3 regions of the Paenibacillus sp. Cedars genome follow, and region 3 is predicted to be linked to each of the others. Evidence: riboswitches for the same ligand, from Rfam matches in the RefSeq annotation. Region 3 holds a riboswitch; each other region holds the start of a gene.

Region 1 (10,767 bases), 2.8 Mb from region 3:
CGATACTTACCATAAACCAAAACCTGCGAAGATGTGCCTTATAACGCCGGCTGACCCGGATTAAATACACGGAGGCGGCCATAGGAGCAATAATGACTAGCACACGCTGAAGCGATAAAGCATCAGGCATCCACAGAACAGTCATTATCTGAATAAATGCATATATAATGGCGAGTCGAATCCACAGATGATCTGCTGGAGTTGGACTCATAAGCACTCCCCCTTGGCAAAAAGGTAAGCTTGTACACGATGGATGATTTAGGTCTTTTGAATTAAGCTCTCTATTCCTCATGATACTTTTTACCCATCCAAAAGTAAAGACGAGGAAATCAAAGAAAAATCATCTATCCGGCACATCGCTAGAAGATCTATATAATGAAGTTTTTCTACTGGACGGGTGTACTTCAAATGCAAGGACTACACTCAATTAAACACGTGAAAACCTGAAAAGTTACTATATCAATCACCTACTTGACGTATAGGAATCATATGATATTATTCTTCATATCTTATACGAACCGGAAAGGGTGTATGGCAGTGTCACAGAAACGATTGGATCATGTTGGTATTGTAGTCCGAAACCTGGAAGCCACGATAGCGTTTTACACGTCGGTAGTCGGCCTTGAACTAAAGAATCGCCTGACTCATACCAATGGGGTCATTCAACTCGCGTTCCTCGGATTTAATGGAAGTGACGAAACGGAAGTCGAACTTATCCAGGGTTACAGCGACTCGCTGCCTTCGGAAGGAACGGTGCACCATTTTGCAGTCAGTACGGATGATATTGAAGAAGAGTATGCACGCGTCCAAGGACTTGAAGTTCCTCATCTGGACGAGGAAATCGTCACTCTCCCGAACGGCTACCGTTATTTCTTCGTGCATGGTCCCGAAGGGGAATGGATCGAGTTCTTCCAGCGTTAACCCGCACGCAGCACGGTATCCAACATTTCATCTCTTAAAATGTTCATATGCTGAACTCTTGGGCTGCCTAAACGCGGTTCCCTACATAAGGCCTGTCCTGTTCATGACCTTTTTCGAAAACTAGACAGGTCTTGGTGTTAGGACTATAATAACGGATGTACTGATCGAAACTTCATAAATATCGGGGGAGCTGGAATTTAGCCGGCTGAGAGTGTATCCGCTTTGATACTGACCCTTACACCTGATCTGGGTAATGCCAGCGTAGGAAGCCAATGTTTGCGGCAGCCATATTTGCCGTACTATACACTTACGCCGTCATGCGTCCTGAGATTATCGGGGCGTTTTTTTTGTGGAGTTACGAGGTAATAGAAATAGAACTCATAAGGAGAGAAGACACGATGAAGAAGGGAAGATGGGTCCCCCTGCTTCTCGCTTGTGTCCTGCTGATGGTTGCGGCCGGATGCGGTACAGGCGGACAGAACAAGAACACAGGCGCTGAAGGAGAAGACGCCAAGAGTCCTGGGAAACTCCGTGACGTGCAGCTGATGCTCGATTGGTCCGCCAATACCAATCACACGGGTCTGTATGCAGCGAAGGAGCTCGGATATTATGAGGAGGAAGGGCTCAACGTCCAGATCGTCCAGCCGGGAGCCGGTGGAACGGATACGCTGGTCGCATCCGGTAACGTGCCGTTCGGCATCAGCTATCAGGAAGGGGTAACCCTCGCCAGAACGCAAGGCTTGCCGCTCGTCTCCATTGCGGCGATCATTCAGCATAATACATCCGGCTTTGCCGCTCCCAAGGACAAAGGGATCGTGAAGGCTGGAGATTTCGAAGGTAAATCCTATGGCGGCTGGGGCTCCCCCGTTGAGGAAGCTGTCATGAAATCCATCATGGAGATCGACGGTGCCGATGTCAGCAAAGTTAATATGGTCAACATGGGCGATGCCGATTATTTTACTGCCGTCAAACGCGACATTGATTTCGCCTGGATATTCTACGCCTGGACGGGCATCGAAGCCGAGCTCCGCAATGAGCCGCTTGATATGATCTATGTGAAGGACTACTCTGACCAGCTCGATTATTACACGCCGGTCATCGTGACCAACGAGAAGCTGATCCAAGAGGACCCTGAGCTTGTCAAAGCCTTCATGCGGGCTACTTCCAAAGGATACAACCATGCTATTGAGCATCCTGAGGATGCAGCAGCGCTGCTCTCGAAGGCCGTGCCTGATCTGGATGCCGAGCTGGTTCTGGCCAGCCAGAAATGGCTGAGTCCCCGCTATCAGGATGATGCGCCTCGTTGGGGTGAACAGAAAGCCGAAGTATGGTCGGGGTATGCCGACTGGATGTTTGAGCGCAAACTGCTGGAGAAAGAGCTTGATGCAGACCGCGCGTTCACCAATGATTTTTTACCGGAACAACCATAAGGTCTTTTTCTATCAAGAAGAGAGTCGGCCTGACAGCAGGCTGTCTCTCTTTCATAATCATATCGCTGCACGAAAGGATGGATTATATATGGCGAACACCCTCTTGAGCATTCAAGTGATACCCCGGACGCCGGGTGGACGGGACAGCATCCCTTATGTGGATGAAGCGATCAAGGTTATTGAGGATTCGGGTGTGAAGTACGAGGTCCATGCACTGGAGACAACCATGGAAGGAGAACTCTCCGAGCTGCTAAAGATCGTCGAGCGCATGCATGAGGCGCTGGTGAATGCGGGAAGTCCCAGCATCATATCCCAGGTCAAAATCGCACATCATCCGAGCGGCATCAGCATGGATAAGCTGACTGAGAAATATCGTCCATGAGAAGCTGGTGGAGCTCCGTCTGGCCGCCTGTTGTGGCGGTCCTCTTCTTTTTGCTGGTATGGCAGGCGGCGGTATCGATCTTCGATATCGAAAAATTTATTCTGCCTGCGCCAACGGCGATCGGATCCGAGGCAGTTACCGGTGCTGCCGGTCTTTTCCAGCATACATTAGCCACCCTGCAGCTAACCTTGATCGGGTTTATCATCGGAACAACAATCGGACTTGTGATTTCACTGGCTCTGCATATGGTGCCTTTTCTCAAAACAGCTCTTTATCCGCTTCTGATTCTTAGCCAGAATGTACCGACTATCGCCCTTGCGCCGCTCCTCATGATCTGGTTCGGCTTCGGCATGCTGCCCAAGGTTATTGTGATTACCCTGGTCTGCTTCTTCCCGGTGGCCGTTGCGGCTCTGGACGGGCTCGCCCGAACCGATCGCACCATGATGAATTACATGCAGATGGCGGGGGCTACATCATGGCAAATCTTTACCAAGCTGGAGCTGCCTCATGCCCTTCCCTCCATCTTCTCCGGGATTCGGATCGCGGCCACCTATTCCGTCATGGGTGCGGTCATCGGAGAATGGATCGGCTCCGACCGGGGAATCGGTTACTACATGATGCTGCAAAAATCCGGCTACCGCACGGATCGGGTATTCGTTGCGATTCTGGTCATCGTCCTGCTCAGCCTGCTGATGGTTCTGCTTATCACCCTGCTGGAGAAACGGCTGATCCGTTGGAACCGAAAAAGCTAATGCCCAGCAGTCATGGGCCAATACACGATCATCCTTAATGAAGGAGGTATTTCGCGATATGACACAACAAGTTGCTCCGCCGGTCCAGGGTGGGCTTAATCCCCCCTCCGTGGAAGCCTCTCGAACGCCTGCGCTGGAGGTACGAAACCTTCGGAAAACCTTCCGCGACCGACGCAGCGAGGTTCATGTGCTGGATGACCTTGCGCTTCAGGTACAGCCCGGTGAATTCGTCTCGATTATCGGGCCGTCAGGCAGCGGAAAAAGCACACTTTTCCACATCATCGGTGGCTTAACGGCTCCTGATTCCGGCTCAGTCTTCATGGATGGTCGTGACGTAACGGGAAAAAAAGGGCTCATTGCCTACATGCCTCAGCAGCCTGCCCTGTTCCCTTGGCGAACGGTGGAGGACAACGTGCTGCTTCCCGAGGAGCTCAGAGGAACCCAGAAGGCCGTCGCCAGGGCAAATGCCCGGCGCTGGATGGAACGGGCCGGACTTGCCGGCTTCGAGAAGGCGTATCCGCATACCCTCTCAGGAGGGATGCAGCAGCGGGCCGCCTTCCTGCGCGCATTGATGAGCCCGCAGGAAGTGATGTGCCTGGATGAGCCCTTCAGCGCACTCGATGCACTGACACGCAGTGATATGCAGCGCTGGCTGCTCGATATATGGGAGGAGACGCGCCGTTCGGTGCTGATGATTACCCATCATATTGAGGAAGCACTTCTGCTCTCCGACAGCATCTATATTCTGTCGGCGCGGCCTGGGGCCATTTTAAAACGAATCGAGGTCCCGTTCCCCCGTCCACGCCGTGAGGAAATTCTGCTGGATCCATCCTTCATCACGCTGAAAACCGAAATATCCGCCATGATGCGGGAGGAGCAGCAAGAACGCGGACAGTAACAACGTGAACCGTAAACAGAATAATCATTCATCATCCAGCTTCCATCACATCAATGCCACAGAGCTTCGAGAAAGCTTGGTAGAAAGGGTATGTAACGATGAAATCACTAACGCAAACAGGGGCCGGAGCTCCACTGTTAGACACCCACATTCATCTGGACCGTTATTCGTTATCCGATCAGGAAGCGATTGTGGCGGATATCCGGCATAGCGAGGTTCAGAGCATCATCTCTGTCTCTATGGATCTGGCTTCCTGCAAACGGAATCTGGAGCTGTCCCGGCTGTACGGAACAATGGTACGGGCTGCATTCGGTTATCATCCGGAGCAGCCTGTCCCCTCCTCTGCTGAAACGAAGGCGCTGCTGGACTGGATGGAAGAACATGCCGATGACATGATTGCCGTCGGTGAGGTGGGTCTCCCCTATTATGCAAAATTAGAAGCTGAATCCGAGGGCCGTTCGTGGGATAACCGTCCATATGAATATCTACTGGAACAATTTATTCTTTTTGCGAAAAAGCATCATAAACCTGTGATTCTGCATGCTGTATATGAAGATGCGGAAACCGCATGTCGCTTGCTCGAAAAATATGGCGTCACCCGTGCCCATTTCCATTGGTTTAAGGGCTCTCGTGACACCTTGCTGCGGATGGCGGGTAACGGATATTATATCTCCTTTACGCCTGATATCCTGTATGAAGATGAAATTCGTGAAATTGCTCGCCTGTACCCCGATCATCTTGTTATGACCGAGACCGATGGACCTTGGCCGTTCGAAGGTCCCTTTGCCGGGCAGATGACCCACCCTCGGATGACCTCCGCCGTTGCCGCTGCCTGGGCAGAGCTTCAAGGGGTATCCGTGCTTGCGGCGCGGGAGCGGTTATACGAGAATGCCGTTCGCTTATACGGACTATAAGAAAAGCTATCCATACGCCAAGTCGATTGTTCAAGCAATCGGCTTGTTCTCTCTAAGGACTCGATTATATTGATTAATCAGTTCGTCGAGCACAATCGATTGTCTGAGGACTTTGGGATGATTAAAATCACGATACCGCTGCTTTATCTTGTGAAGCTTGTGCCGCTCTCGCTCGATATCAAACTTTATGCCTTCCTTCGTTTCCATGACTTTATGTCCTCCCCTCATGTAATATTTTATACTTTAATGTAAAATTATAGGATGTATGATATTAGACATCAAAGACTTAACATGAGGGGCTGTTTTCGATATTCATGCCTCTAGAAAAACACCCGCGAAAAACCCCGCAATGCGTGAATTCACACGCATTGCGGGGTTTGGGATCACTCCATTATTTTGCAAACTTCTCTTGATATACCTTCGTCATCTCTTCCGTAATTTCCGCCATTTTCGGATCATTTTTTATCGTCTCAATCAATTTATCGTACGACTCAACCGGTTCTTTCCCGGTGATGACCATGACACGCATATCCTCCACTTTCTTGGAGATTTCTGGATAGTATTTGTTATAGGCTTCCGAATACAACTCTCCCGAAGGATTCGGAACCTGCACCGTCTTGCGCTCCGTGACGATGTCTACGTTCCGTGTGTATACTTCATCCGGCATCCCTACCGCGTTGATGGCCATGTCGTCACTTACAAGGTGAATGAAATTGTTCAGGTTGCCGTCACCTGTCTTATCCTTGACGGCCTGCGGCGTTGCAACCTTCTTCCCGTTCTCGACCGTGTAATGGACGCCTTCAATCCCGTAGGTCAGCATCTCATTTCCTTCCGGGCTGTAGCCATAGTCGAAGAGCTCCAGAATTTTTTTCACTTTTGCCTCCGGCACTTTCTTCGGAATCAGGTACACTCCATAGTACGGAGATCCTGAAGGCGTATACTTCACTCCGTTTGGATTCTCCAAGTAGGCAAGCGGCATCAAATCAGCCTTGGGATCCACATTTTTCACCGCTTCGCCAGTTACCCACGCATGGTTCATGGACATGCCGCCTACCCCTGCCTTGGCACTTCGCATCGTATCCATCACCTGCGAGAACTTCATGATCGCAAAATCTTTGGGGAACAATCCTTCTTCATAGGCCTTTTTGATCCACAACATGGCCTCCTTGGACTCGTCCGACGTAAGGATAGGAGACAGCGTATTATCGGCCTCCAGCTTCCATGCCCCTTGTGTTTCATTAAAGAGATTATAAATGTAAGCAAGTGCGCCGGGATTCGCCGCATATGGAATTTCATCAGCCTGTCCGTTACCATTCGGGTCCTGCTCTTTGAAAGCTTTTAACACATTATGAAACTCATCCAGAGTCTTGGGCGTTTCCAGCTCAAGGGCATCCAGCCAGTCCTTGCGGATCATCGGGAACACACCGCCGCCATAGCTTGGATAGTATCGCGGAATGACAATGTTCTTGCCGTCCACCTTGGTGATCTCCCACATGTCCTTCAACTCTTCGCGATTTAAATTCGGGTAGTCTTTAAGAAAAGGCGTCAAATCCCAGAACACCCCCTGCTTCAGCATCTTCTGAAGCTGAGGGTTCTGCATCGTTTCCACAAAAGTAACCTCTGGAAGATCACCGGATGCGAGCATGACATTGATCTTCTCTTCAGCCGTGGATGGGGACAGCCACGTAATGTTCAGTTTGGTATTGGTGTGTTTCTCCAGCTCCTTCCAAAGCGGATTGGTGTTGTCAATAAATTCGGTGGCATAGTTCAAGGTCTGGATCGTAATGCTGGTAGGTTCACTGCTGTCTGTTCCTCCCACGTTATCGCTCGAGGCGCTACCAGCCCCGCTGCCGCAAGCACTAAGCAAGAGCGAACTTGCCAAGAGCAGCAGCCCTGTCATTTTTAAAAACGGCTTACCTGACTTTGGTTCCATGTTGTTCATCATTAGACCTTCTCCCTTATTTAGAATTATTCGACCTGACTGATCATGGTGGCAAAAACAGACCGTATATCGACTCATTCCTTGACGGAGCCCACCATCGCCCCTTTCGCGAAGTGTTTCTGCAGGAATGGATACACTAACATGATTGGAACGGTTGCAATAACAACCGCTGCCATCTTCAACGTTTCCGTTGGAACGGGGCGGTTCACTTGGAAGGCGAATCCTCCGCCACTGCCCGAACCCATTGTGGTTGGATCTACAAGCATATTCTGCAGCAGCACCTGCAGCGGCCACATTTTCTGGTCATTAATAAACATCAGTGCGTTGAAGTAGGTGTTCCAATAACCGACCGCAAAGAACAACCCGAAGGCTACCAGCGCAGGCAGCGACAACGGCAGGATAATCCGCCAAAATACCCCGATATCATTGGAGCCGTCGATCATCGCGGCTTCCTCCAGACTTTCCGGGATGCTGTCGAAGAATCCCTTCATGAGCAGCACATACCACGCACTGGTCAAGCTGGGCAGGATAAGCGACCAAATGCTGTCAATGAGTCCCACGTTACGGACGACCAGGTACAGCGGAACCAGCCCTGGCGTAAAGAGAAAGGTGATTAACACCATAACCATCATGGCCTTGCGAAACCGAAGGCGTTTACGGGACACCGCGTAAGCCAGGCCCCCGGTCACGAGCAGGCTGAGCAGCGTGCCCACCGTAGCCAGAAACACGCTAACGGAGATCGAAGTGACAAACAAGCCGTTGGACAGCAGATGCTTATAAGCATCCAGCGTCCAAACGCGCGGCCACAGAATCAGGCTTCGTTGATAATACTCCACGGGATCGGTAAACGACAAAATAACGGTATAGTAAATGGGAAATATCGTTGCCAAACCGATGATCAGCAGCAGACTGTTATTTACAAGACCAAACAGCCTTGTTTTCCATCCTTTTTCATGCATGCTTTTCTCCTCCTTGTCTTCGCCGATCTGTTGTTAGTACAAGCTTTCTTGACCGTATCGCCTTGCCAATCGGTTGGCCGTAACCACCATAATGACACCGACAATCGATTTGAATAATCCGATAGCTGTACTGTAACTGAACTCACCCTGACGAATCCCGACCCGGTACACATAAGTATCGAACACTTCGGCTACATTGGTGACAGGTGCATTCATCATCAGATAGATCTGTTCGAATCCCGTATCGAGGATCGTGCCCAGGCGCAGAATCAACAGAATCAGGATCACGTTACGCATCGCGGGCAGGGTAATGTGCCACATCCGTCTCATCCGTCCCGCACCGTCCATGACCGACGCTTCATATAATTGCGGATCCACTCCGGCAATGGCGGCGAGGAAGATGATCGTTCCCCATCCAATCTCCTTCCAGATGGACTGCGCCGTCAGCATGCCCCAGAAGTAGTTCGGGTTGGAGAGAATATCAACCGTCTGCCAGTCCATGGAGATTAACCACTTATTGAACAGGCCCTCCGATTGCGAGAACATCAGGTAGGTCAGGCCATAGATCAATACCCACGACAAAAAGTGGGGGATATACACCAGAGATTGAATGGTCCTCTTATAGATGGAGCTTCGTACTTCGTTCAGCATCAAGGATAGAATGATCGGTGCCGGAAAAAAGAAAATCAGGCTCAGGAAGCTGATCGCTAACGTATTTCGCAGCAGCATCCAGAAGTCATGATTGGAGAAAAACCGGGTGAAATGCTCAAACCCTACCCAAGGGCTTCCGAACACCCCAAAGTAGGGAGAATACTCTTGGAAGGCTATGACGAGATTCGTAATCGGAATATATTTGAAAATGATAAAAAAGATAAGGCCCGGCAAAGCCAGCACATACAAATACTTGTCACGCGCAACATCCGACCATATTCGTCCCCATTTTGTTTTGGATTTCAATGGAATGGGCGGCCTCCTGTTTCCTTTTGCCGACCGAACGGTTTCTTGTGCTTTCATCGTTACTCCCTCACTTTCAGCCTTGTCGTGTCGTCCAACATACCGTTCTCGGAACGTAACCTTAATGTAAACGGTTGCAAAATTACCTGCAATTCTACTTTTTTTCCGCAGGGCCTTGAATCCGGCTCCGGTCGATACAGTGCACGGCGAGTGCTGATTCTGCAAGGCATCTCTTATGTTCCATTTCCTTGGATTGCACTTTTTTTCCTGGGTGAATAAACAGCTTCTCACCAACACCAATAGGAAAATATGATCTTTTCAACCAATCCGCTCATTCGCTATGATAGTATTTAATCATTTCCGGCTTTCTACGATTTAGCCTTGAATTGTCTATGCCAACAGGGGGTTAAAGTAATGAGGCAGCAGAATCTTGAATCCGGTTTCAAAGGTATTATGTATTGGAGAAGCATCGCGCTTGCCGTGCTGTTGACATGCCTCCCCATCTCAGCCATAACCGCCGTTTACCTGTATGTGGGGAACCAGCATATGATCAACCAGTATCAGCAGCGCAACGAGGAAGCTCTGGTTGACGCCGCGAGACAAGTGGACGAGCAATTCACCCAGTTGGTCCATTATGCGCTCAATATGGTCGTGAAGCCGCATTTTAAGCCCTCCTTGTCCGACATGGACTTTGTATCGAATATCGAGGAGACAAACGAGCTGTTTAATACACTGAACCTTGTGGAAAACGCCGATCCCCTGGTGGATCAGGTCTATCTCTACATCAAAAAACAAAATAAAATCATGGAGCCCGACCTCGGGCTTCGAACGCTGGATCAGGCTCAGGATGCGTTAAACTTTAACAAACTCATGGAAGGGGATTCGGATATGTTCTGGGTCCATGACCTGGAGCGGCCTTTCAATAAGGAGAGGTCCTCACACGCACTCGTCATGAGACTTCCGTTCAACGGTCATACACCCTACGGCGCGATTGTCATCTACATCGATCCGTCGAAGCTGCATGTGATCCGCAATAGCGAGAATCTCTCGTTCCTGCTGGATGACCAGGGCCATATCATCGGGGAATCCGGAATGAGCCGCAATATGCCAAAGGCGATGAGCGCGATTCTGGAACAGCTGAAGCTGCCTCAGAATGCCCAACACACAAATCATTTGCGGATGAAGGTGCCAGTCGATCAGGATGTACTGCTGGTGAATACCGTTCAATTTGAAAAAATGCAGCAGAATTGGACCTATGTGTCCGGAACGCCGCAATCCAACATCATCGCTCCCACGAAGCCTTATACCCATATCATTCTGATCTGTTTTGCCTTTGCGCTTGCGGCTTCCCTGGGCGCAAGCTGGTTCGCCTCCAAGAGCATGTACCGTCCGATCCGCAAGATGCTGAATATCATTGGCGGCGATCAGAGCAAGCAGAACTCGCGATACAATGAACTGGATTATATTGAACACGAGTGGAAACAGTACCGATTCTCGCATGATACACTGCAAAATCAATGGAAGCGATCCTTGCCCTCGATCAGAGAGGCTTATATCAATCAATTTCTGAGCGGACAAGCCTCTCACCTGACGGAGCCCGAGTATGTGGTCAAGC
Region 2 (10,767 bases), 1.1 Mb from region 3:
GGTCTATTTCTGATCGGATTTCCCATAGCAAGGCCGCCCTTATAGCGGTACCTTGTATCCCGGGATCGTGTTAGCGCACGGTCCCTCTTACATTCTATACACATTAGAACGGAGATGATGCACGAATGCCACGCATCGCCTGAAATACGCGGCTGTCCCTTACTTATCCAGGTGGGACATGTAGTCAAACGCCGTTGTGCCGTACACATTCTTGAAATGTCGGTTCAGATGGGCAAGGTCTGTGAAGCCACACTGGGTAACAGCCTGATAGACATCCCTGCTGTCCTCAATCAGATGTTTGGCGCGCTCCACTTTGCAGTTCAGATAGTACTGATAAGGCGAGAGCCCCGTATTCGCTTTAAAGGAACGGATGAACTGATACTTCGACATCCCGAACTCCCCGCTTAATTCGTCCAGCCTTAGAACATGGTCCAGGTGACCCTGCATCAATTCTTTTGCCTTCCGGGTAAAGATGGTGTCCCTCCTGCCGTCCGGGTTCAGAATATGCTCGTTAAAATGTCCCGCCAAACCCAGCAGCAGCTCGCTGCTCATTGCCTCCGGTCGACCGGTGAAAATCGACTTTGTCACGTCCAGGATGCTTTGCCGAAGTCCGGCATGATACACAACCGGGGACTGAAAACGGACAATATCCTTCTTCTCGATCAATTCCAGGAACAGCTCAGGATGAATGTAGATCATGACATAGTCGATACCCGTCCGTTCCTGCGACCAGCCATCATGATTCTGCTCTGGATGGAACAGCATCACCCCGCTTTGGTAGGAAGCCTGCTGACTGCCATCCAGCGAGTATTTCTGAATGCCGCGCAGGGTTACGCCAAGGGCATACTCCTCGTGGTAATGTTTTTTGTATTTAAAATCAGTCAGGCTCGCGGACAGCGCCGTAATGCCTACCGCTTTTTTATAGATAAACTGCTCCATCTTTCCATCACCCCTTTATGAGCTCAGGTATGCCAGATACGACGATTGCCGAATACAGCAGAAACAAAGCCAGAATCGTGTTGGTCGTTCTCCGATATTTTTGCATAATTCCTTGAAAAAGGCTACCGCACACCGCCCAGGTCATGTACGCAGACAGCCCGATTAGTGATACCGCAACAACAAACGCAGAGATGACAGGGCCTGCCGTATAATATGGCATGACATAACTCGGAATAACCGTGAGGGTGAACAGCACCACCTTCGGATTGAGAAACTGCATAAGAAAACCGGATGTGAAGGATGTCGTTTGGTTACCGGACGACTTGGATACATCCATGGTATACACTTGATATGCAAGATACAGCATAAACAGGCAGCCCGCAATTCGCAGCACCGGCAGAATGAAAGGCATGCTGGACGTCAGCAATTGACCTAATACAACCGAAGCGACAATTAATAGGAAAAAGGCAATCGATGCTCCGGCAATGTAGCGCAGCGTCTTTTTCATGCCAGAATTTTGAACAGAGGCCAATATGACGATATTCGCTGGCCCCGGCGAGAACGCCACAATGACACAGTAAATAAAAAACGACGAAAGGTTCATGATGATAGCTCCTTACAAAGGAATTTCCTTTGCCATTATAGAGCCGGTTGCGCTGCGGGGCATAGTACATTATTGCAGCAGAACAAGAGCCGCACCAAGCACTTGGCACAGCTCTTCTCTAAGAATCCTATATGGTTGACGCACTTAGTTGCCGGACTGATGAATCCTTGGCTGTTCCTGCGCATGCGCGCTGCCTGACAAATTCAGCAGCACTACACCCGCAATTATAAGCAGGATGGAGAAGACCTTCAATCCATTGATCTGCTCCGCAAAAAACATATATCCGATAAGCGTAATAATAAGAATGCCAAGACCTGACCAAATCGCATATGCCACCGAGATTTCAATCTGCTTCAGACTCAGCGTCAGAAAGCTCAGGCTGCAGATGTAGAATACAACCAGCAGCACGCTGGGCAGCGGTTTGCTGAACCCTTCCGACAGTTTCATATTCAGGGTACCCGCCACCTCAAACACAATCGCCAAACCTAAATACAACCAATGCATAATCTTACGACCCCTCCCGTTTATCCGCGGCGATGCCAAACAGTAATATATCCATGATGGACTCCAGCAGTTCTCCCAGCGGCAATTGATGCTTAACCGTCGCTCTCGAGTCATAAATCTGATGAAGCGACCCGAGGTACAGATCAATGAACACCGGCAGATGGATTCTCTTTAGACTTCCTTCCGCCATCCCCTGCTCCATCAGCTCGCTGACAATACCCCATTCTTCTCTGAAAAAGGTGTCCAGCTTCTCCCATTGCGGATAATGCGACCGTTTCAAATCCGGCAGCATCCCCAAATCCATCTTCTCCATCTCCTGAGGCAGACAGATCAGAATTTGGCGAAGCTTCTCCGGAATGGTAAGCTCCTCATCCGCTGCAATGTCACGTTCCTGTTCCTGGATATGCCGGATCATTCCATCAATGATATGTTCAACAATCTCTTCCTTGGAAGAGAAATGCTCATAAATCGTCCGTTTGCTGATGGCAAGTTCTCGGGCCAGGTCACTAACGGTGAAGGTGAAGCCCTGCCGCTGAATCAATCGCATCGTTTCATTCAATATTCGCTCACGCAAGTGAATACTCCCCCGCTTCTGGTACTATAAATACTATATCAGTACCAATAGTATTATAACGCCAAACTCGGCATTAAATCCAGACATCCTTACAAAAATATGAAGAATGGCCTGTTCCACACTCAGGTATAGCCTTGAAATCCCACCAAAAAAAGATATCCCAAAAGGTCCATAAAGACCCTTCAGGATATCCCCGGCTTAGTTGCTGCAAAATGAATTCTTCTTAATCAAAGCGCACATCGCCAATCTCGAACCACGGAAAATACCCGGCTGCCACATAAGCGCAGCAGGCTGCGGCCGCCAGCAAGCCGATCACCAGCAGATCATACCGCGAATAACGTGACGGATAATAATACGTCCGGGCCTTCACCTGGTCCCCGTTAAACTGCTTCGCCTCCATTGCCGCAGCCACCCGGTGTGCCCGGCGGATGCTCTGCGCCAGCAGCGGCACCACGTACATCCCCGCACGGTTGACCATGTCACGCACGCCCCGAATCGGGCGAACTCCCCTTACTTTCAAGGCTTGACGGCGAATCACAAACTCCTCCCACACCATGGGCAGAAGCCGTATCGAAGCCATGAAGCTGTACGCATACTTGGGCGCAAGCCGCAGCCTCTGCATCAGGCTGTAGAATAAATCCACGGAGGACGTTGTCGTTACAAGGAGCAGTCCCTCCGAGGCAAAAGCAATCCCCTTAAACCCCAGATGCAGTCCCCGGTAGAAGCTTTCTTCCGATACCCGGAACAACCCCCACTCCCACCAGAGAGTCTCCCCTTTGCCGAACAGCATCATGGAAGAGGACGAAGATATAAAGGCAAGCAGAAACGGAATGAAGAAGAGCAGCATCTTCCACGGTTTAACCCCACTCAGCACCACCAGACAGACCATAAATACCAGTGCCTGATACATCATGAAATCAAGATCATGGGTCAGCACCGTCATGAAAAAGAGGGCAAAAATAAGGCCGAGCTTCACCACCGGATTGGCCCGGTGCAGCCAAGTGATCCGTACAGGGTTCCATATATTCATGAATTCACCCCCGTGAGGTGAGCTGCGCTTGCGGAGGAGGGATCGTAGGATTCTCCGGCCCGGTTCAATCCATCATCCTCCTGCCGGGATTCCGCACCGGTACACAATCGGGGTGAAGCCATGCTCGAGGTCAGCTGACCTTCCCGAATTTCCCATATATGCGTGGCGACCCGCTGCGCAATCTCCATCTCATGGGTCACCATGAGAATGGCGGTTCCCGTGCGGCGCAGCCGCTCGCACATCTCCAGAATCGCAAACGTATTCCGCGCGTCCTGACCGAAGGTCGGCTCATCCAGGAGCAGAACTTCCGGCTGTCTGGCCATCGCAGTGGCAACGCTTAAGCGCCGCTTCTGACCGGTTGACAGCTGATAGGGATGCCTGTTCTCCATTCCGCTTAGTCCGAAGCGTTCGAGACAGCGATCGGCTTGGGCCTTCGCTTCCTCCGCAGGCATGTTATCCACCAGTAAGGAGTAAACAACCTCGTCGCCAATACGCTCCGTCAGAAACTGAAGCTCCGGATTCTGAAACACGAATCCGATTTGACGGAGCTGCTGTTCTCTCTTCTTCCGCACCTTTCTCGCCTTGCCTTGCACAACCTCTTCCCCGCAGAGCACGTAGGTCCCTTGCGCGCGCAGCAGTCCCATCAGACTGAGAAGAAACGAGCTTTTCCCCGCTCCGTTCGGCCCTACCACCGCAATAAATTCTGCCCGATAAACTTCTGCCGAAGGGAGAGAAATCACAGGTTTATCCCATCTCAGTCCCTTGAAATCCTCTAAACGGATCACAGGCTCTCCATCTAAAGGGTAAGGCAGGGCAGCCTCGTGCAGGAGATTCCCCAGATCTTCGCCATAGGCATCAACCGGAGCAAACAATTCCCGGCCGGCCCGGGTCTGAGCATAATCTTCCCACACGCCGGGATACCAGATTCCATAGGATTTAAGCTCGCACTCATACTTAGCAAATACTGCCGCCGGCGGTCCATCGCCCAGAATAACGCCATCCGGACTGAACAGAACGACACGATCCACGTATTTCGCCATCTCTTCGATCCGGTGCTCGACGATGATCAGTGTACGTCCTTCCGATACGGATTTCACCGCATCCCAGATCTGCTCCCGTCCTTCCGGGTCAAGCAGTGCGGACGGCTCGTCAAGGAACAGCACCTCCGGCTCCAGCAGCAGGGCGGAAGCCAGCGCCAGCCTCTGCTTCATCCCTTGCGACAGATGGCCGATCGGCAGATGAAGCTCCTCCAAATTCAGCCCTACCTCATGCAGCGCCGCTTGCATCCGTTCCTTCATCTCGTCTCGGGGAATACTCAGATTCTCCAGTACAAAGGCCAGCTCCTCATCCACATACGGCATACAAAACTGCGTATCCGGGTCTTGAAATACGTATCCCCAGGAGCGCGGGACAATCTGTGCCTCACACTTCATCGGCACTTCCGTAGCGCGGGGAATCATTCCGCTAAGCACCTGGAGCAGCGTGGATTTGCCGCATCCGCTCGGACCAAGCAGCAGCACCTTTTCCCCGCGGGCTGCCGAGAACGAGAGATCTTTGAACATCAGCCTCTCTTCCCCGGGATACTTCAAGCGCAGTCCCTCCACCTGCACAGCCTGCTCCTGTTGAACCTCAGCGGACTGAGCCGGAAATAGGCTTACCGTGGCATTAGACATGGCGCGCATCATCCAGCGCTTCGTAATCCTTCTTCGACGCGGGACGCAGCAGAGACGTTACGCCTGTGCGATCCAGCGCCTTGGCCAAGAGCAGCATTAACAGACCTGCAATAACTGCACCGCTGATTACCCGCATACCGTATTTGGCCAGGAACATCCATGTCTGCAGATCATCCGTATAGCTGTAATAAAAGTCCATCATCATCGAACCGATGGCCGCTCCGGCCCCGGCAATCACCAAGGTCCACGCTGAGGTACTCCGATAGCGGAACGCCGCGAATACCAACTCTGCCCCCAGTCCTTGAATCAAGCCATATAACAATAGAGTCAATCCCCAGCCGCTGCCAAACAGCACCTCCACGTGGGCCGCAGCCACTTCCGCGATGATGGCCACGCCCGGCTTGCGAATTAACAAATAAGCCAGCGTAGCTGCCGCAAACCACATGCCGTAGAGCAGCTCATCCGCTTCAAAAAACAACGGTTTAAAAAGATTATAGACCGACCCCCAGAAGTGATAAATCACGCCAAACACAAGCGATACCAGCACCGTCACCAAAATATCGCTTAACCGCAGCCCTCTTCTGGGCTGAACCCCCAACTTCTCTTGCATTGATGTTCCCATAACAACCTGTACCCCTCTCCACCGCTATTTTTGTGTAAACACAACAAAAAACCGTCTGGAAAAACGCGCAGACGGAAAAATAGGCCCTATGTAGGCAGGGTCGGATATTCTCTACGCTGGCATTACCCAGTTCAGATTAACGGTCAACAGCGGATAATAGCTGCAATCTCAGCCTGATTCACTCAAGCCCCCGTATTCCCTATTCGGTTTTATGTTAATTTTAAAATACAGGTCCGCTCCAGAATTTGCAAGAACCTTTTTTCAAATATGGCTATTTATTGATTTCCATCTCATTCTATGTCAATATCAGAGTGATTGGCTTTTCCACCATCGTTATATTGCTTACACCTATGCACAAAGGAGAATGACATGGCTAAACAATTGCTGCGTCTGATGACTGAGCTCTCCTCCCGAAAATGGTTGTCCCGAATGATGGGGCATTGTTCCCACAGCCGGCTGAGCCGTCATCTAATACCTGCATTTATACGAATCTATCAAATTCCGGCTCATGAAGCGGAGAAAGAGATCCACGAATACCGCTCATTGAACGAGTTCTTTTCCCGCCGGTTAAAAATAGGCCTGCGTGCCATCGATGACACCGTCGATGCCATGGTAAGCCCTGTCGATGCCACTATTTCAGCAATGTGCGCCATTCATGCCGGCACCATTCTGAGTGTCAAGGGACAGGATTACACCCTGAGCGAGCTGCTCGCGAAATCCCCGAGAATGGAAAACTATATAAACGGTTATGCATTCGTATTGTATTTAAGCCCAACAGATTATCACCGCATCCATTCACCCGTAACCGGTGTTCAGGCGGAAAGCGAGCATCTGAAGGGGAAGGTTTACCCCGTGAATGACTTTGCGATGACCCATATCCGAACTGTGCTGAGCCGCAATGAGCGTCTCATTACCTACATTGCCCATGAATTCGGAGAAGTTGCCGTCGTGAAGGTGGGCGCAATGAACGTGAGCAGCATCCGTTACGCCGATGAGAGCGTTAAGAAATGGCAGATCGGCGATGAACTCGCGTATTTTGAATTCGGCTCTACCGTTGTGCTTTTGACGGAGAACGGCACGTTTAGCCCTCGTGGCGACCTGGAGCCCGGCTCCAAAGTAAAAATGGGAGAATTACTCGGTTTGCTGCACCCCTCCACGGCCAAAAAAGGGTAATTCCTGCCGCCCCAGCGCACATGACAAGTTAAGGCCATCAATCATTAGCAGCATGAATGATTAACGTCTGCCCAGCATCCGATAAATCATCTGCTGAAACCACCGGTCCGGCAGCAATCCCTTAATCCATGCGGTTATACGCGTGCCTTGGGGCAGCTTATATCGGAATCTCGGTTTGGACATGGAGGCAATCCTTGCCACGAGCTTCGCCACCTCCAGCGGATTTCCGCTTCCCCTGGCTGTCCGCTCGGAATAGTCCAGTACACCCTTCAGCATGTCGCTGTAGGGTGACCCTTCCTTCACCTCTAACTCACCAAAGCTCTTATTCCAGATCGGTGTGCCATAAGCACCTGGCTGAACCAGCACAACGTGCATGCCGAAGGGCATAAGCTCCAGCGACAGGCTCTCCCCGAATCCTTCAATCGCAAATTTGGAGGAAGCATAAGGTCCATAACCCGGGAAGCCGACCACGCCGCTGATGCTGCTCATGAGAATAATCTTGGAATTCTCGGTCCGGCGCATCAGCGGCAGCATGTGCTGTGTCACAGATACCGTTCCGAAGAAATTCGTCTCCATCTGTCTTCTCCACCCACTCAGCGGCACTTCCTCCACCATTCCGCCTACCGCTTCACCGGCATTGTTCACCAGCACATCCAATCGACCAAACCGCTGCTCCAAATGCAGGGCAACCGCCCGTATCTGCTCTTCATCGCATATATCCAATCGAACCCGATGAATTCGCTCTGCAACACCCGCCTGTTCCGCGCGGGTCATCAGCTCTTGAGCCGCCTCCGGTCTGCGATGCCCTGCAGCCACATCATATCCCGCTTGCGCCAGCTCCAGGCTGATAAGCAGCCCAAAGCCGCTGGAGGCCCCCGTCACCAATGCCACTTTTCCTGTCCCTGCAATCACCAACGGTTCACCACATATTCCGTACTTGCCACCAACAACGTCACTCCCATCACCTTTCTATTCCTTCAGAGTACCTTACCAACAAACTGACTCCCTTTGGCCTCAGCCGAACAAACTTTATGTATATGCTTAATATACCAAATTTCCGTTGTATGAATAGGTCTGGCACCCGAAGGTACACATAAGAAAAAAATACCTATCGCGTACTCTAAATATACGAGAAAAAGGGAGCCGGTTAGCTCCCTTTGCGGTTCATCCTGAGAAAAGCATATATGAAATCGGGATTCAACATCACCCGTATGAAGGCCAAGGCTCATTAAAACCACACATCCTGATGATCCTGATTCGTTGTCTTCATGCGGCGCAAGCGATTTCTGAATATACCGCAGCCACCGCGGCTGAAGAAACGACCGCGCACCCGTCTTCTTGGGCTCATTCCCCTCTCCCCCCTTCATAAAATTAAACTGTACGTCACATTTACCCTAAAGCGCTTACTATGAAACCCATAAGCCCCTTCCATCAAGCAGGTAAGTTATGGAAGGGTGGGGGAATCACCGAATTTCGGATGGGCTCTTGCCCGTATACTGTTTAAATTGACGGCTGAAGAAGAAAATGTCCCGATAGCCCAGCGCGTCGGCTACTTCCGTGACATTCATCCCTTGATGCAGCAGCAGATGCTGTGCCCGCTCGATCCGCATCTGAATGATGTAGGATTGCACCGGCGTACCGATCAGTTCCTTGAACTTGATCGAGAAGTAGCGGGGGGACAAACCCGCTCTCGCCGCCAAATCCTCTACCCGATGGGGAACCCCCGGATGCTGACGGACGTAATTCGCGATTTCATGGATCGCCTCTGACAGCTGATTGCTCGCTTTTTTGACAACGGGCTCATCCAGGTCCACACGCAGTAGATGAATCATCAGCTGCTTGAGAATCAGCTGACCCTCCTCCAATGCCCCGTAAGGCTTGTCCAGATACAATCGCACGTATCGTGCCAGCAAGTATTCAAAATCCATCGTTTCCGTCAGCTGGCGATACGGCGCAGGGATGTCTTGGACCGGATCGGTCACGTCAAAATGGATATATGTCAATACGAGCGGCTTCTGCGGATTATGCGTTGCACTCGTATGATCTCCAGGTCGGAACAGGAAGCAGCTTCCTTTTCCCACGGTAAAAGGCTCGTCATTCACCTCGACTGTGCCTTCCCCGCTCCATACATAGAACAAATCATAGTTCTGCATGGGTCTTTCGCGTTTCTGCCATTTCCAGCCCGGCTCACAGACGATTTTGGCAAGCGCAGGCATGATTATAAAAGAAGACGGCGATGCATTCAGCATCACGTCATTACCCCCTCATCTCATTTCTTGAAAATTATCTCTTTTCCATCATACCCGGTTTTTAAGTTTTTTGCATGTCCAGCCATGCCAAGGCTATTCGTCTAACCCCTTCCTCAATCATAGAAGCATCTAAATGCGAGAAGCCAAAGCAGGCGGCAGGCGGTCCAGGCGTGAGGTGATAGACCGCAGCATCCCGAAACATAACCCCTCGATTACGGGCTGCATTCCGCAGCGCCGCATACTCTTCCGCCGATCGCAGCCAGTTCGCGTACACGTGCAGACCTGCATCACCGGAGTGCAGGCAGAACAGATCAGAGGCATAAGCATCCATCGCTTGGTGAAGCGCCTCGTACCGCGCACCGTACAGCCTCGTCATCCTTCTTAGATGCCGTCCATAGCCACCTCTTACAATAAAACGCGCAAGCGCACGCTGCTCCAGTACGGCAGGCGAGATCGGCTCGTACAGAGCCTTGGCCTGCACGACCGCCTCTACCAGGCTTGGGGGCAGTACAGCATAACCGATGCGAAGCCCGGTAAACATCGTTTTGGAGAAGGAACCGACAAAGATGACACGCCCCTCGTGATCCAGCATTTTCAAGGGCTCGATTGGCTTGCCGCCCCAGCGGAATTCACTGTCATAATCATCCTCAATGATAAAGGCTTGACGGCTTCTCGCCCAATTGAGCAAAGCCCTTCTCCGCTCCAGCGGCAGCACAGCACCTGTCGGGTACTGACGACTGGGGCTTACGACCAGCAGCCCGGCATCCCAATCACACGGAATCAGTCCGGCCTCGTCAACCGGGGAGGGCAGCGGGATTCCGCCGCTAAGGCTTACACCCCGGTGGATTCCCTGATATCCCGGATCTTCCATGACCACATGATCACCAGGATCCACAAGCAGTTGAAATAACAGAACAAGCCCCTGCATCGATCCGCTGAAGATGACAATATGCTCGGGATCGACCTGGATCCCTCTTGTAAAGCGCAAGTGCCCGGCAATCGCCTGACGCAATTCCGTATCTCCCTCGGGCGGCGCTCCGCTCTGGAGTTGCGTTCCTCCGCTTCCGCCCGCGTAGGACAGGGCACTCCTCCATTCCGAATACGGAAAATCTTGAATGGGCATCCTTGCATTCGCGAATGAGATCGTACCTAGGGGAGGCTCTTGAATCGACATGAGAGCAGAGGCATATTCCCCGCTCTTCTCCATTAATCGCTGACCCCAAGCCGAGAGAACGGGTGCGCGATCTGCCGCCGGCGGCTGGTCTATCATAGCAATCCCCTTAGCCACATAGGTTCCACTGCCCGGTCTGGATACAACATACCCTTCTGCCATGAGCATGTCATAACTTTGTGCGGCTGATCCTCTGGACACCCCGTACAGCTTCGCCAGCTCCCGGGT
Region 3 (10,767 bases):
CGCCGGTTGTGCGCCATTCCAATCAACGCGGATGCGATGGAAGAGGGTCGCTTGAAGTTGTTTTCGACAGACTGGTTGAAGGCGACAGCAGTAAAATCTACTATAAACCGTTCTACCGCCGGGCTGAATTTAATGATGAGAAGTATAAGCCTACCTTTGCGCCGCTTGCCTATAGCGGTCAGACCGTATCTGCCCGAATCTACGTGGACCAGTGGGAAGGCGCGCCAGTGACCTTGACCCCTTATGTTCGGAACACCTATACACAGGAGGACCAGATTCTGCAGGCGGTTACCCCGGTAGGCGGAGAGTGGAATGATATTCAATTCGTTATCCCGGATACCGAAGGCGCCATGATCGATGAGATCGGATGGATACTGGAGAGCCCTTCGCCGCTCTTGAATCGTGCCATCGGAAGTCTGTTCATCGGACAGTTCCGTGTTACCGGCTCGGCGGAATACAAAATTGATTTTGCTAAACAGGCCAAAGAATTCGCTTCCATCACACCATTCTCTCACCATAGAGGCAAGTGGGAGCTGCGTGATGGAGCGCTGCATTGTATAGCAGAAGGAGACACTTCATCCTATTCCGGAAATTATTATGCCGGTGATACCGTGGTTGAAGCGACAATAAAACCGATTTCCGGCACCAGCCATTGCCTGATTACAAGAGCGCAAGGCGTGATGCGGCATTATTTGGCCGGTTTTGACGGTCCGAATTCTGTCTCGTTTATTAAACAGGACTTCGGGACCAAGCGCTTGATTACGGCCAGATATGATTGGGAGCTGGGCGAGGAATATCGTTTAAAACTGGTGTCTGAGAAGGATCGCTTCATCTTGTATATTAATGGAGATAATGTACTGGAATGCAAGGAAACGGCCTATGCTCATGGTATGTTTGGCTTTGGCTGTCTGGAGGATGGCGAGAACGAGATTAAGGATGTTCACGTCCGTACATCAGGGCAGAAGTCGGTTTAGAAGAGAGGAGCGGGGTATCTTTGCGTAAGCTGGTTGTCATTGGAAGCATTAATATGGATGTTGTAAGTAATGTGAATCAGTTCCCTCAGCCGGGGGAGACCATTCATAGCAGCGGAACGTCGTTTTTTCCTGGAGGCAAAGGTGCGAATCAAGCGGTGGCGGCTGCGTCGGCAGGCGCAGATTGTGCCATGTTGGGTGCGGTTGGTCTTGATCCTTTTGGTGATACCCTGATTGCTTCGCTGGAGGATCGCCAGGTCCGGGTTAAGTCCGTGCTCTCCAAGGAAGGCACCTCAGGCATTGCGATGATTACCGTCAACAAAGAGGGTGAGAATTACATCGTCCTGTCCGAGGGAGCCAATGGGCGTCTGACCGAAGAGGATGTTGCGTCTGAGGTGAATTGGGATGCAGTATACGCGGTGCTGCTGCAGAATGAAATTCCGTGGCAGACGACGCGGTACGTCATTCACTCGGCCAGTAAGGCCGGTGTCCGCGTCTGGCTGAATCCGGCACCTGCGAGAAGTATCCCCGAAGAGGTATTTCCGCTGCTGGATACGCTGATCGTGAACGAAACGGAAGCAGGAGTGGTTAGCAGCTTGAGAGTAGATGACGCGGCTTCTGCCGAAATGGCAGCCGATTGGATCATAGCCAAGGGTACCTCAAGCGTCATCATTACGCTTGGCGAACAAGGCTGCTTCTATGGAAACGCACGCGGGGAGCGCGTTGCCGTTCCGGCTTACCGCGTGAAGCCCGTCGATACCACGGCAGCAGGAGATACCTTCATCGGCGCTTATGCTGCTGCTTGCACCGATGGTATGGAGACAGAGGAGGCACTAAAGTTTGCAACCGCGGCGGCAGCCCTGACGGTGACCCGTCCTGGAGCGCAATCTTCCATTCCGACCAAGGACGAGATACTGGCGTTTATGGATAAGTAATGTTCATGCTGTGTAAGAGAGAGGGCGGTTGGATGCCTTCTCTCTTTTGTTTTTTTCACCTCTTTGGTGCCTGAAGCACGAGAAGGTGTCAAATGTCGGCGGCGCCTGATCACTATAGTAACAGATATGGTGACGATCGCTCGGTGTATCGCCATACGTATAAAATAACGGTTAACGCATGGCTGTTGTCAAGGCATCTGTGTTGCAGGGAAGCTAATGAAACTGCCCGACATGTTCTGCTGAACCCTTTCATATATGTAAGAGTGACGATAATGAATCTATGAAATGGGGTATCTGACTCATGGCAAAACAAAAAAGAGGCAAATCACTTTGGCACTTACCTACTCGCGCTCGCGGTACATGTCCCGTATGTAAAAGCACTCGGATTAAACTGTTGTATCCTCGTACCAAATCGGACGGCACTGCGCTGAAAGTATGCAAGCGCTGTGATGGCGCATCCCAGGAGCGAGTGGATGCAGCAGTGTAGCGCTAAGAGCTGCAAGTCCCTTAGAGGGACTTGGAAGCTCGAGCCCGGCTCCGCTGATAGCTGCAAGTCCCTTTTAAGGGACTTGGAAGCTCGAGTCCAGCTCATCCCGGAGGCTTATTCACGTGTAACGGGCAAGCCTCCCCTCTCGTTGAATAACCCTGCTTTCCTTGCGGCTCAGGGATTATTTGGAATATAATAGTTTTACAATATGAGAGCATAGACCGTTTCCACGTGAGGCGGTCTATGCCTTTTTACACGGATTGAAGCGTGCTCTGTTTTTCGCATTCGGCCAGATCGTGGGATATGTGGGAGATAGATGAACATGTGAACGTGAGCGTGAACAAGTAACACTATATTAAACCAATGGCGGTGAATTGAATGTTGGAATTGCGGTTGAAGGAGTACATAAGGGAGCATAAGCAGCTGATGGATGATTTGGCTATCGTTCGAGATCTGGAGCTGTCGCAATGCTACATTGCGGCAGGCTATATTCGAAATTACGTGTGGGATATCCTGCATGGTTTTGAGAGAACCGACCGTCATACGGATATCGATGTTGTATATTTCGATCCCGATGATGTGTCGGAAGCACGGGATATCGATTTGGAACAGAAGTTAAGAGCAGCGACAAAGAATCCGAAATGGTCAGTCAAGAATCAGGCCAGAATGCATGTCAAGAATGGAGATGAGCCGTACAGCTCAACCCATGCAGCGTTAACCCAATGGCCGGAGACAGCTACAGCGATTGGTGTAAGACTGAACCGCGAAGGGGAGCTTGAGCTCTGCTGCCCTTACGGATTGGAGGATTTATTCGCTTTAAAGGTTCGAAGATGCCCGAATTTTCATAAGCGAAGCTATTATTTGGAGCGTGTTCGGAAGAAACAATGGAAGAATCAGTGGGCACGGTTAACAATACTCGAAGTTTAGAGGGGGAGAAGTTCTATGGAGATCCGTCCCTATCCACCGGGGATCTGGAGTCAAAAACCCCTTAATGAGAGCAATATAGGATATCCGGTATTGAAGGAGCGAATTTAGTGTCCGGATCGGATGAGAACACGGAAGCGGCACCCCTTTATCATACCTTTGTAGCCAGCCGACCAAGCGAAGCGGGTAGCGGAGATGATCCGCTGCCGGGAATTTTTAAGTTATGAGAATAACGGAGTTGCCACGCACTTCAGTGCACTGTTTACATAGAAAGAGCGGCAAGGGCAAGGAATTGGGAGAACGCTTGTGGAATTTGTAAAGAGGTGGGCTCTGGAGAGGGGCGACAATGTGCTGCTGACCAGCGGGAACAAACCCGAGCGCAAGCGTGCCCATAGGTTTTATGAGAAAATGGGGTTTCTCCATCGGGACTCCGGTTTGTGAAGACATTATAACAACATGACTGAGGGGTCTGTAGCATGGAAACGTTCAATCACGCGCGTGAGAAGGAAATGTTGTATCACGAGAAGTTTTATGAAGCGGCCGCCTTGTTTGAGCCGGGCAGCTGGTTAGCACGCCCCGTCCAGACGGTTATGGATCATCTGGAGTTGTTGCCTTTTCAAAATATGCGAGTGCTGGATCTGGGCTGTGGTGTCGGTCGTAACAGCATTCCGATTGCACAGCAAATCCAACCTGCAGGCGGTAAGGTTCTATGCGTGGATTTGCTGCCCTCGGCAGTGGACAAGCTCCGGCAGTATGCTGCCTCCTATGGCGTAAGTTCCAGCATTGAGGCACTGGCAGCGGATGTGCAGCATTATGACATCGCGAAGGATACCTATCATTACATCATTGCCTGCTCTTGTCTTGAGCATATGAGCTCGGAGGCCGCCTTTGTATCCAAGATCAAACAAATGCAAGCAGGAACCATGGATCGGGGAATTCATTGCATATTAATGAGTACGGAAGTGAAGGAAATCGATCTGGAGACCGGTGTGGAGGAAGAGGGGTTAATCGAGTTGAATTTATCCGCTGACCAAGCCTTCTCTATCTTTTACGAGCTGTATCCAGAGTGGGAGATATTAATGAAGCGCCAAATACAGCAGGACATTCAAGAGGTGAAGGACGGAAGGGACGTCCTCTTTCGAAGCCAGTGGATTACGTTCATTGCCAGAAAAGGAGTGTCGTGACCATGGAGAAATATACGCATCTCGGCGTTTATGGTGTTCTGATCCAGGATGATCATATTCTGCTGATCCAAAAAGCAAGAGGGCCTCACAAAGGGAAGTGGGATTTACCTGGAGGTTCCATTGAATTTGGAGAGGAGCCGGAGTTTACGCTGAAGCGTGAATTTATGGAGGAAACCGGACTGTCTCCGATAAAAGGCAGTATTCGCACAGCCATATCCTATACCATTGTGTATCAGTATGCCGAGAATCAGATGGAAGAGCTGCATCACATCGGCATCATATATGATGTGGAGCTGCCTGATGATCAAGCTGTTATTAAGGCAGAAGGGGATGGACAGGATTCCTTAGGAGCCAGATGGGTTCCGCTTGAGTCGCTGAGTCTGTTACCGTTAACGCCATTTGTTGAGATGATGATGGAGCCGGTATTGATTGAAGAAGCCGAGGGGGAAGCATGACAACTTTATATTTTGTGCGACACGCAGAATCCCCGTATAGCGAAGGGAAGGAGCGGTCCCGCGGATTGTCCGTACAGGGTGCAAGCGATGCCGAGCGAGTTAAGGGTTTGCTGCTGGGAGAGGGTATTGGGGTTATCGTATCCAGCCCTTATCAGAGAGCGAAGGATACGGTACAGCCATTGGCGGATGCCCTGGGTTTACCGATTACGATGCTGGAGGATCTGAGAGAACGGAAGATCGGGGATTTCCAAGGGAACTCATTTACGGATGCCAAAAGGAAACTGTTTAACGAACCCGATACCTGCTTCCCGGAGGGAGAATCCAGTAAAGATGCGCAAAGGCGTGCAGTCCAGGCAATGGAGGGAATTCTGGATACGTACAAAGGCAAGAATGTCGTGATGGGTACTCATGGGGACATTATGACATTAATGCTGCACCATTACGATCAGCGGTTCGATTATGAATTCTGGCAGGGAACGAGTATGCCGGACATATACCGAGCCGAATTTGAAGAGGGAAAACTCGTGAACATATCGCGGCTATGGTGTGAAGGCTAACAAGAAGCTCAAGTTGGTCCATAGTATATTGAATGTACAAAGAAACCGTTTCTTTCGTAAATGGTGGGTCGGACTTCCATTTTACCATAAGATGAATTCAGGATATTGGAGGGCAACAGCCGAATGGAGGAATGCTTCGTTCCGCAGCGGCAGCGTACTCATAACAGACAAAGGGGCCTCCCTCAGGTCAAGTGACTTTTGGGATACCCCTTCTGCTTTTATAAAAATAACAGCTTAACTAAATTCCTTATGTAGAATAGACGAATAACGAATAGACGTTATACTTTTTAGAATTTGAAAATATTGATGGTCTTCTGCAGTTGGAAGACGGCATTATTCATTGCTTCGGCTTCCTCAGCCATCTTCTGGATAGACGAAATCCCTTCGTTCATGGAAGCAGATACCTGCTCCGTTCCTGCAGCGGATTGCTGCGTAATCGCAGATATGTTCTGAATGGCGGAAGAGATGTTCTGCGCACTCTCCAGCATGGACTCGCTCTCCTTGGAGAAAGCTGCGATCTGCTCCGAAATATACTGCACGCTGTTTACAATCTGCATGAACACCAGCTCCGCCTCACGGATCATCTCGGTTTGCTGCCGTACGACTTCTTCATTGATCTTAATATTCTGTGCTGCATGTTTGACATCCGATTCAATGCTCCGTACCAGATTAAATACCTCGCGGGTGGAGGAAGTGGATTCCTCGGCCAATTTACGGACCTCTTGGGCAACAACGGCAAAGCCTGCACCATGCTCGCCGGCTCTGGCCGCTTCAATGGAGGCGTTCAAGGACAGCAAGTTGGTCTGATCGGCAAGCTCGGATATGGTTTCGGTGATTTTGGTAATCCCTCTGGCGCTCTTGGCCAGTGCATCGATGGATTCCGAGACTTTTCCGGTGGCGTCGATATTTCGCTGCATCCCCGCGGATTGTTTGGCTACGGAATCTCTTCCTTGCTCAACGAGTCCCAGCGTCTCGATAGAACGGGCGTTCATTTCATGGGTGGAGTGCGTATAATTGCTGACCTTCTCTTCGATTTCGCGGATGGAATGCGTCATCTCCGATACGTCCTCCGAGATTTCGTTCGCACCGACGGCCAGCTCGTTGGAGGAGAGGGATACTTGATTCATCACTTGAATAAGCTCCTGATTTTTATTCGAAATGCTTCGGCTTGATGTCATTACCTTGCGGGTAATGTCCGAGGTTTCCTGTAAAATTTTGCGAAGCTTGTCCACCATGCTGTTGAAGGTTCGGCTTAGATCGTTCATGCCTCCAACCTCTTCTACCTGGAAGGTAAAGTCGCCTTTGGCGATTTTGGCAGAAACGCTGGAAATTTCGGCGAATGAATTCGTAAGCGTTTTCTCAATAACGCGAGAAAGAGGAAGGGTAAGTCCAATTAAAGCCAAGACAAGTACCACGCCAATGATTGCTTTGCCCATTAGAATAAACGCAAGCAGCATTGGAACCGCAAATAAAGCGGCAATAAGATAACAGGCTGCAGTAATTTTTTGTGAGATTGGGAGTCTGTTGAACCATGCCATAAGAATGAGTCCTCCTCGACAACATAGGATATATTTACCATGATTATAGCATCGCCGGGCTGAACTAGATATAACGAATTGACAAAAAGTGTTGAAATGGGTCGAAAGAACTGATCTTTTGGAAGGGGAGGGGAAGCGCAGCTAACTAGCCAACAGACAAATCCCCTCTCGTTGCATAGATACGCAGCAATATTATTTTACGGCACGGAATAAGGCGGAAGCGAGATAATCGGTGTTATCCAGGATCATCCGGTCATGCTTGAATAACGTTTCCCATAACGTTACATCAAACAGAAGTCCTTTATCGCGCTGCTCAAATGTATCCAGATGACGTGTTTGCTCTTCCTTCAATTGTTCGTTGAAGTGGTTATACTCCAGAATTTCCTCCTGCTTAAAACCGCAAGCCAGCAAGGATTGTGCCCATTCTTCCCGCAGCATCAGATTCGGAATCCCGAAGAATTCCAGCAGTTCCTTGAGCTTTGGCTCAGGCATTGGCTTATTCAGCAGCAATTCTCTGTCCAGCAGAACGCCTCCTTGATCCAGAACGCGATAATATTCAGGGAGTGATCTCGACGTATCCGTGAATACGGTGACTGATTCGGCCATAATCAGATCAAACTGGTTGTCTTCAAAAGGCAGCTCGCACACATCAGCCTGCAAAAATTGCACGTCCATTTTCATGGCTTCGGCTCTGGTGCGTGCTTTTTTAATCATATTCTCATTGAGATCTATGGCCGTGACTTGATAGCCCATCTCCGAAAGATGGCATGCTGTCCTGCCTGTTCCGCAGCCAACCTCCAGAATACGACTGTTCGGCTCAATCGGATAATTCTTCAGCATTCTTAAGGTAGCCTCGAATCCGCCCGGATGCGCACTGCCCATACCTAATCTGGATAGCATGTGAATGTAGTTCATTTCATCTTCCCTTCTTCCTTGTAGTCATCATGAGGGTAATCGTTTATTTACCATATGATTAAGGTACGTTTGGGGTTTTTGCTGAATTAAATATTTTGAGCCCTTTTTTTCGGGAGCTATGAGAACAACTGGGGGAAATAGCCATGAAGAAGGAACCGATGGAGGCAGCAGAGCGTGTTATCCACCGTCATTATCCCGACTGTTTGCTAGGTGTACTTGGCGGCAGCGCAAGCAGAGGAGAACATAACGAGCAATCTGATTTGGACATCGTCATCCTTGAGCGGGACGGAGATGAGATGCGGAGAAAGACCCTGGAAGCGGATGGATGGATTGTGGAATTGTTTATATTGTCTTTGTCATCCTATCGTGAATACTTCGACGAGGGCGTGATGGCAGCCAATCCGACATTGCAGCGGATCACAGCGGAGGGTAAGGTGCTGCGCTCGTTGCCGGAAGGAGAAGCAGTCCGCGCAGAGGCCCAGCATGATTTGAATTACGGACCGATGCCATGGATGCAAACCGATATTGATGAATACCGTTACATGATTACGGAATATGTGCAGGATTTGAAGAATCCTAAGCGGGATGGCGAGAAATGGTTTACGGTGCAAAAGATCATGACGGTACTTTGCGAATTTGTACTTAGAGTGAATGGGGAATGGACAGGGGAAGGCAAGATGCTGTTTCGGCTGTTCCACCGTTTCAGCACGACCTTGGGAGATCAATTGGAGGTTTCGCTTTCAGCGATGTATCGACAGGATGATCCCTCCCTGCTTCTGGCATTCACAGAGCAAATGCTGAACCCGTTCGGGGGCATGCTTCTTGTGGGTTATGAGGAATAGATTTTAACTGGTGAGCAATAAGAGAGGTACATTAGCCGTGACGTTCGCCTTCCACGACCAATACAATAATCATGTGATTCGGTCACGTCATTCTTTAAATCCAGGAGGGATCTTCATGAGCGGAGTATATGGTGGTGGATGGGGTAATTCAGTAGGTATTATTTTGGTTCTCTTCATCCTGCTCGTAATTATCTCGAGTGCTTGGGTTTAATTCGTCAAGCTCTTGGAGCAAATCGCAAAAGCCCGGCATGCGCCGGGCTTTTGCCTGTTATATAGAAGTGATCACGGTCTTGGCTTGGCTGATGGACTGTGTGCAGACACGACTGCGGTCATGACAAGGTGACTGCTGTCCGATTGGATCGCATGCAAAAACGCATCTTCGAGGGATTCAAACACCTTGGAGATGGAGCCGTCCAACCGGCTGGCATAGTGAACGCTTCCGGCGAACGTTCCTTTTTCCTTAGCCCGATGCACCTCTTTATAGATAACATCCATGTAATGGTCTGTACCCAGTGGATAAAGGGCAAATTGGCAGGCTGTATCTATATCGGCATTCTTCCCAATCTCGCGATTCAAACGCTCCGAATCCTCTGACATATATACATCGGCTTCCGTATCACCAGGGCAGCCAATAGAATAAGTTCCGTTAAAGATGGTGTGCACACCGCTTGCTGCCGCATAAGCAAAAATCGCCCTCGTTACATCAAATACATGCTCCGCCCGTCCACGAATACAGGTGCTCACATCATCCGTCTGAATCCATACTTTCCCCGTGTTGACGGATTTCAGCGCGTCCATAATGACTTCCACAAATCGGTCAGTCATCGGAAACACCGAGAATCGGCATCCGACGATGCGACTGGTTCCACATGTTAGCTCACTCATTGTTGTTATCCTCCCCTATGATATAAATCCACGCAAAAAAACCGCACCCCGTGAAGAAAGTGCAGTTATGCCTACGTGAAAAAGTATAAACATAAATGCTACACTTCCCCACGCTAGTATGACCTAGATCGGGTGATAAGGGTTAACGGCAGCACGCCGTCTCTCAGCACATGGCACCCCTAGTACAGCCAACATGATATGCAGTTGGTCCCGGAACTATTGCCAGTTCAGGAAGACAAAGGTTTCTTGCTTGTGTTATTGTATCGTTTTGCCGGAAGATTTTCAATCATTCGATTTTTTTTTCGACATTGATCCAAATTGATGCAACCGATGAAAGACCAGACGCATCGTAGTTATAGAGAGGGGGAGATGGCCTGGATGTCATACAGCGCTTAAAACAAAAAGAAGAGGCGGCTCTCCGGGAATTGATGGAACAGTATGGAGATTATCTGCTTCGCACGGCGGTATTGCTGCTGCGTGACCGTCAAGCGGCTGAAGAGGCCGTTCAAGATACCTTTATCCAGGCGTTCGAGAATATCGCTCAGCTTCGTGACGGCGACAAACTTCGTAGCTGGTTGACCCGAATTGCAGTGAATCGATGCCGGATGCGGCAGCGAAAATGGGATTGGCGTCATATTTTTCCCATGCCGAGGATGGACCAGCATGTAAACGAAAGTGTACCTGCCGTGGATGAAATGCTGGGCGTCCATTGGCGTGAGGCTGAAATGATCAAATCAGTGCAGCAGCTGCCCTATACATACCGAGAAGTGATTACGCTCTATTATTATAATGAGTTGGGTGTTCAAGAAATTGCAGCGCAATTGCAGCTGAATATAAACACGGTTAAGGCACGTTTAATGAGAGGGCGGCATAAACTCCGGCAGATTGTTGTCGAGAAGGGGGAGAGCGATGCGTAGCGAAGAACAGGAAATGGCCGAACAACTAAAGCAGGAGCTGGAGGAAATTCGATTCCTGGGCGCAGAGAAGGTGATTTCTCGCACATTTCCAAAATCCAGCCGCGAACGTTTGTCTTCCTTGTGGAATAAGGAAGTAGAAATTTCTGCTGCCGCAATT

What was found. A riboswitch is a leader RNA that binds a small molecule or an ion and turns the genes downstream of it on or off. The one in region 3 is predicted to bind thiamine pyrophosphate.
Region 1: it holds a riboswitch for thiamine pyrophosphate, as region 3 does, so the genes downstream of both, B9D94_RS25655 (ABC transporter substrate-binding protein) here and B9D94_RS09205 (YkoF family thiamine/hydroxymethylpyrimidine-binding protein) in region 3, are expected to answer to the same signal.
Region 2: it holds a riboswitch for thiamine pyrophosphate, as region 3 does, so the genes downstream of both, B9D94_RS04255 (ECF transporter S component) here and B9D94_RS09205 (YkoF family thiamine/hydroxymethylpyrimidine-binding protein) in region 3, are expected to answer to the same signal.

The regions. Positions count from the first base shown of each region.
Region 1 covers NZ_CP020866.1:5,242,363-5,253,129, forward strand. Annotated here, with positions in the region: gene B9D94_RS25645 (GGDEF domain-containing protein) at 1-211, opposite strand, end outside; gene B9D94_RS25650 (VOC family protein) at 532-921, shown strand; TPP riboswitch at 1,095-1,206, shown strand; gene B9D94_RS25655 (ABC transporter substrate-binding protein) at 1,320-2,351, shown strand; gene B9D94_RS25660 (thiamine-binding protein) at 2,440-2,733, shown strand; gene B9D94_RS25665 (ABC transporter permease) at 2,730-3,485, shown strand; gene B9D94_RS25670 (ABC transporter ATP-binding protein) at 3,544-4,383, shown strand; gene B9D94_RS25675 (TatD family hydrolase) at 4,482-5,297, shown strand; gene B9D94_RS25680 (aspartyl-phosphate phosphatase Spo0E family protein) at 5,328-5,504, opposite strand; gene B9D94_RS25685 (extracellular solute-binding protein) at 5,689-7,242, opposite strand; gene B9D94_RS25690 (carbohydrate ABC transporter permease) at 7,314-8,198, opposite strand; gene B9D94_RS25695 (ABC transporter permease) at 8,232-9,212, opposite strand; gene B9D94_RS25700 (helix-turn-helix domain-containing protein) at 9,567-10,767, shown strand, end outside.
Region 2 covers NZ_CP020866.1:564,070-574,836, reverse strand. Annotated here, with positions in the region: gene B9D94_RS04285 (AraC family transcriptional regulator) at 160-939, opposite strand; gene B9D94_RS04280 (LysE family translocator) at 947-1,543, opposite strand; gene B9D94_RS04275 (DMT family transporter) at 1,688-2,047, opposite strand; gene B9D94_RS04270 (TetR/AcrR family transcriptional regulator) at 2,052-2,621, opposite strand; gene B9D94_RS04265 (energy-coupling factor transporter transmembrane component T family protein) at 2,845-3,651, opposite strand; gene B9D94_RS04260 (ABC transporter ATP-binding protein) at 3,648-5,324, opposite strand; gene B9D94_RS04255 (ECF transporter S component) at 5,317-5,946, opposite strand; TPP riboswitch at 6,038-6,150, opposite strand; gene asd (archaetidylserine decarboxylase) at 6,316-7,119, shown strand; gene B9D94_RS04245 (SDR family oxidoreductase) at 7,180-8,031, opposite strand; gene B9D94_RS04240 (helix-turn-helix domain-containing protein) at 8,583-9,368, opposite strand; gene B9D94_RS04235 (MocR-like pyridoxine biosynthesis transcription factor PdxR) at 9,430-10,767, opposite strand, start outside.
Region 3 covers NZ_CP020866.1:1,615,377-1,626,143, forward strand. Annotated here, with positions in the region: gene B9D94_RS09145 (ADP-ribosylglycohydrolase family protein) at 1-974, shown strand, start outside; gene rbsK (ribokinase) at 995-1,906, shown strand; gene B9D94_RS31420 (hypothetical protein) at 2,208-2,393, shown strand; gene B9D94_RS09160 (nucleotidyltransferase family protein) at 2,772-3,320, shown strand; gene B9D94_RS09165 (GNAT family N-acetyltransferase) at 3,624-3,758, shown strand; gene B9D94_RS09170 (class I SAM-dependent methyltransferase) at 3,794-4,501, shown strand; gene B9D94_RS09175 (NUDIX hydrolase) at 4,504-4,956, shown strand; gene B9D94_RS09180 (histidine phosphatase family protein) at 4,953-5,513, shown strand; gene B9D94_RS09185 (methyl-accepting chemotaxis protein) at 5,801-7,051, opposite strand; gene B9D94_RS09190 (class I SAM-dependent methyltransferase) at 7,244-7,966, opposite strand; gene B9D94_RS09195 (nucleotidyltransferase domain-containing protein) at 8,110-8,808, shown strand; gene B9D94_RS09200 (YjcZ family sporulation protein) at 8,924-9,019, shown strand; gene B9D94_RS09205 (YkoF family thiamine/hydroxymethylpyrimidine-binding protein) at 9,091-9,693, opposite strand; TPP riboswitch at 9,782-9,884, opposite strand; gene B9D94_RS09210 (sigma-70 family RNA polymerase sigma factor) at 10,122-10,610, shown strand; gene B9D94_RS09215 (hypothetical protein) at 10,603-10,767, shown strand, end outside.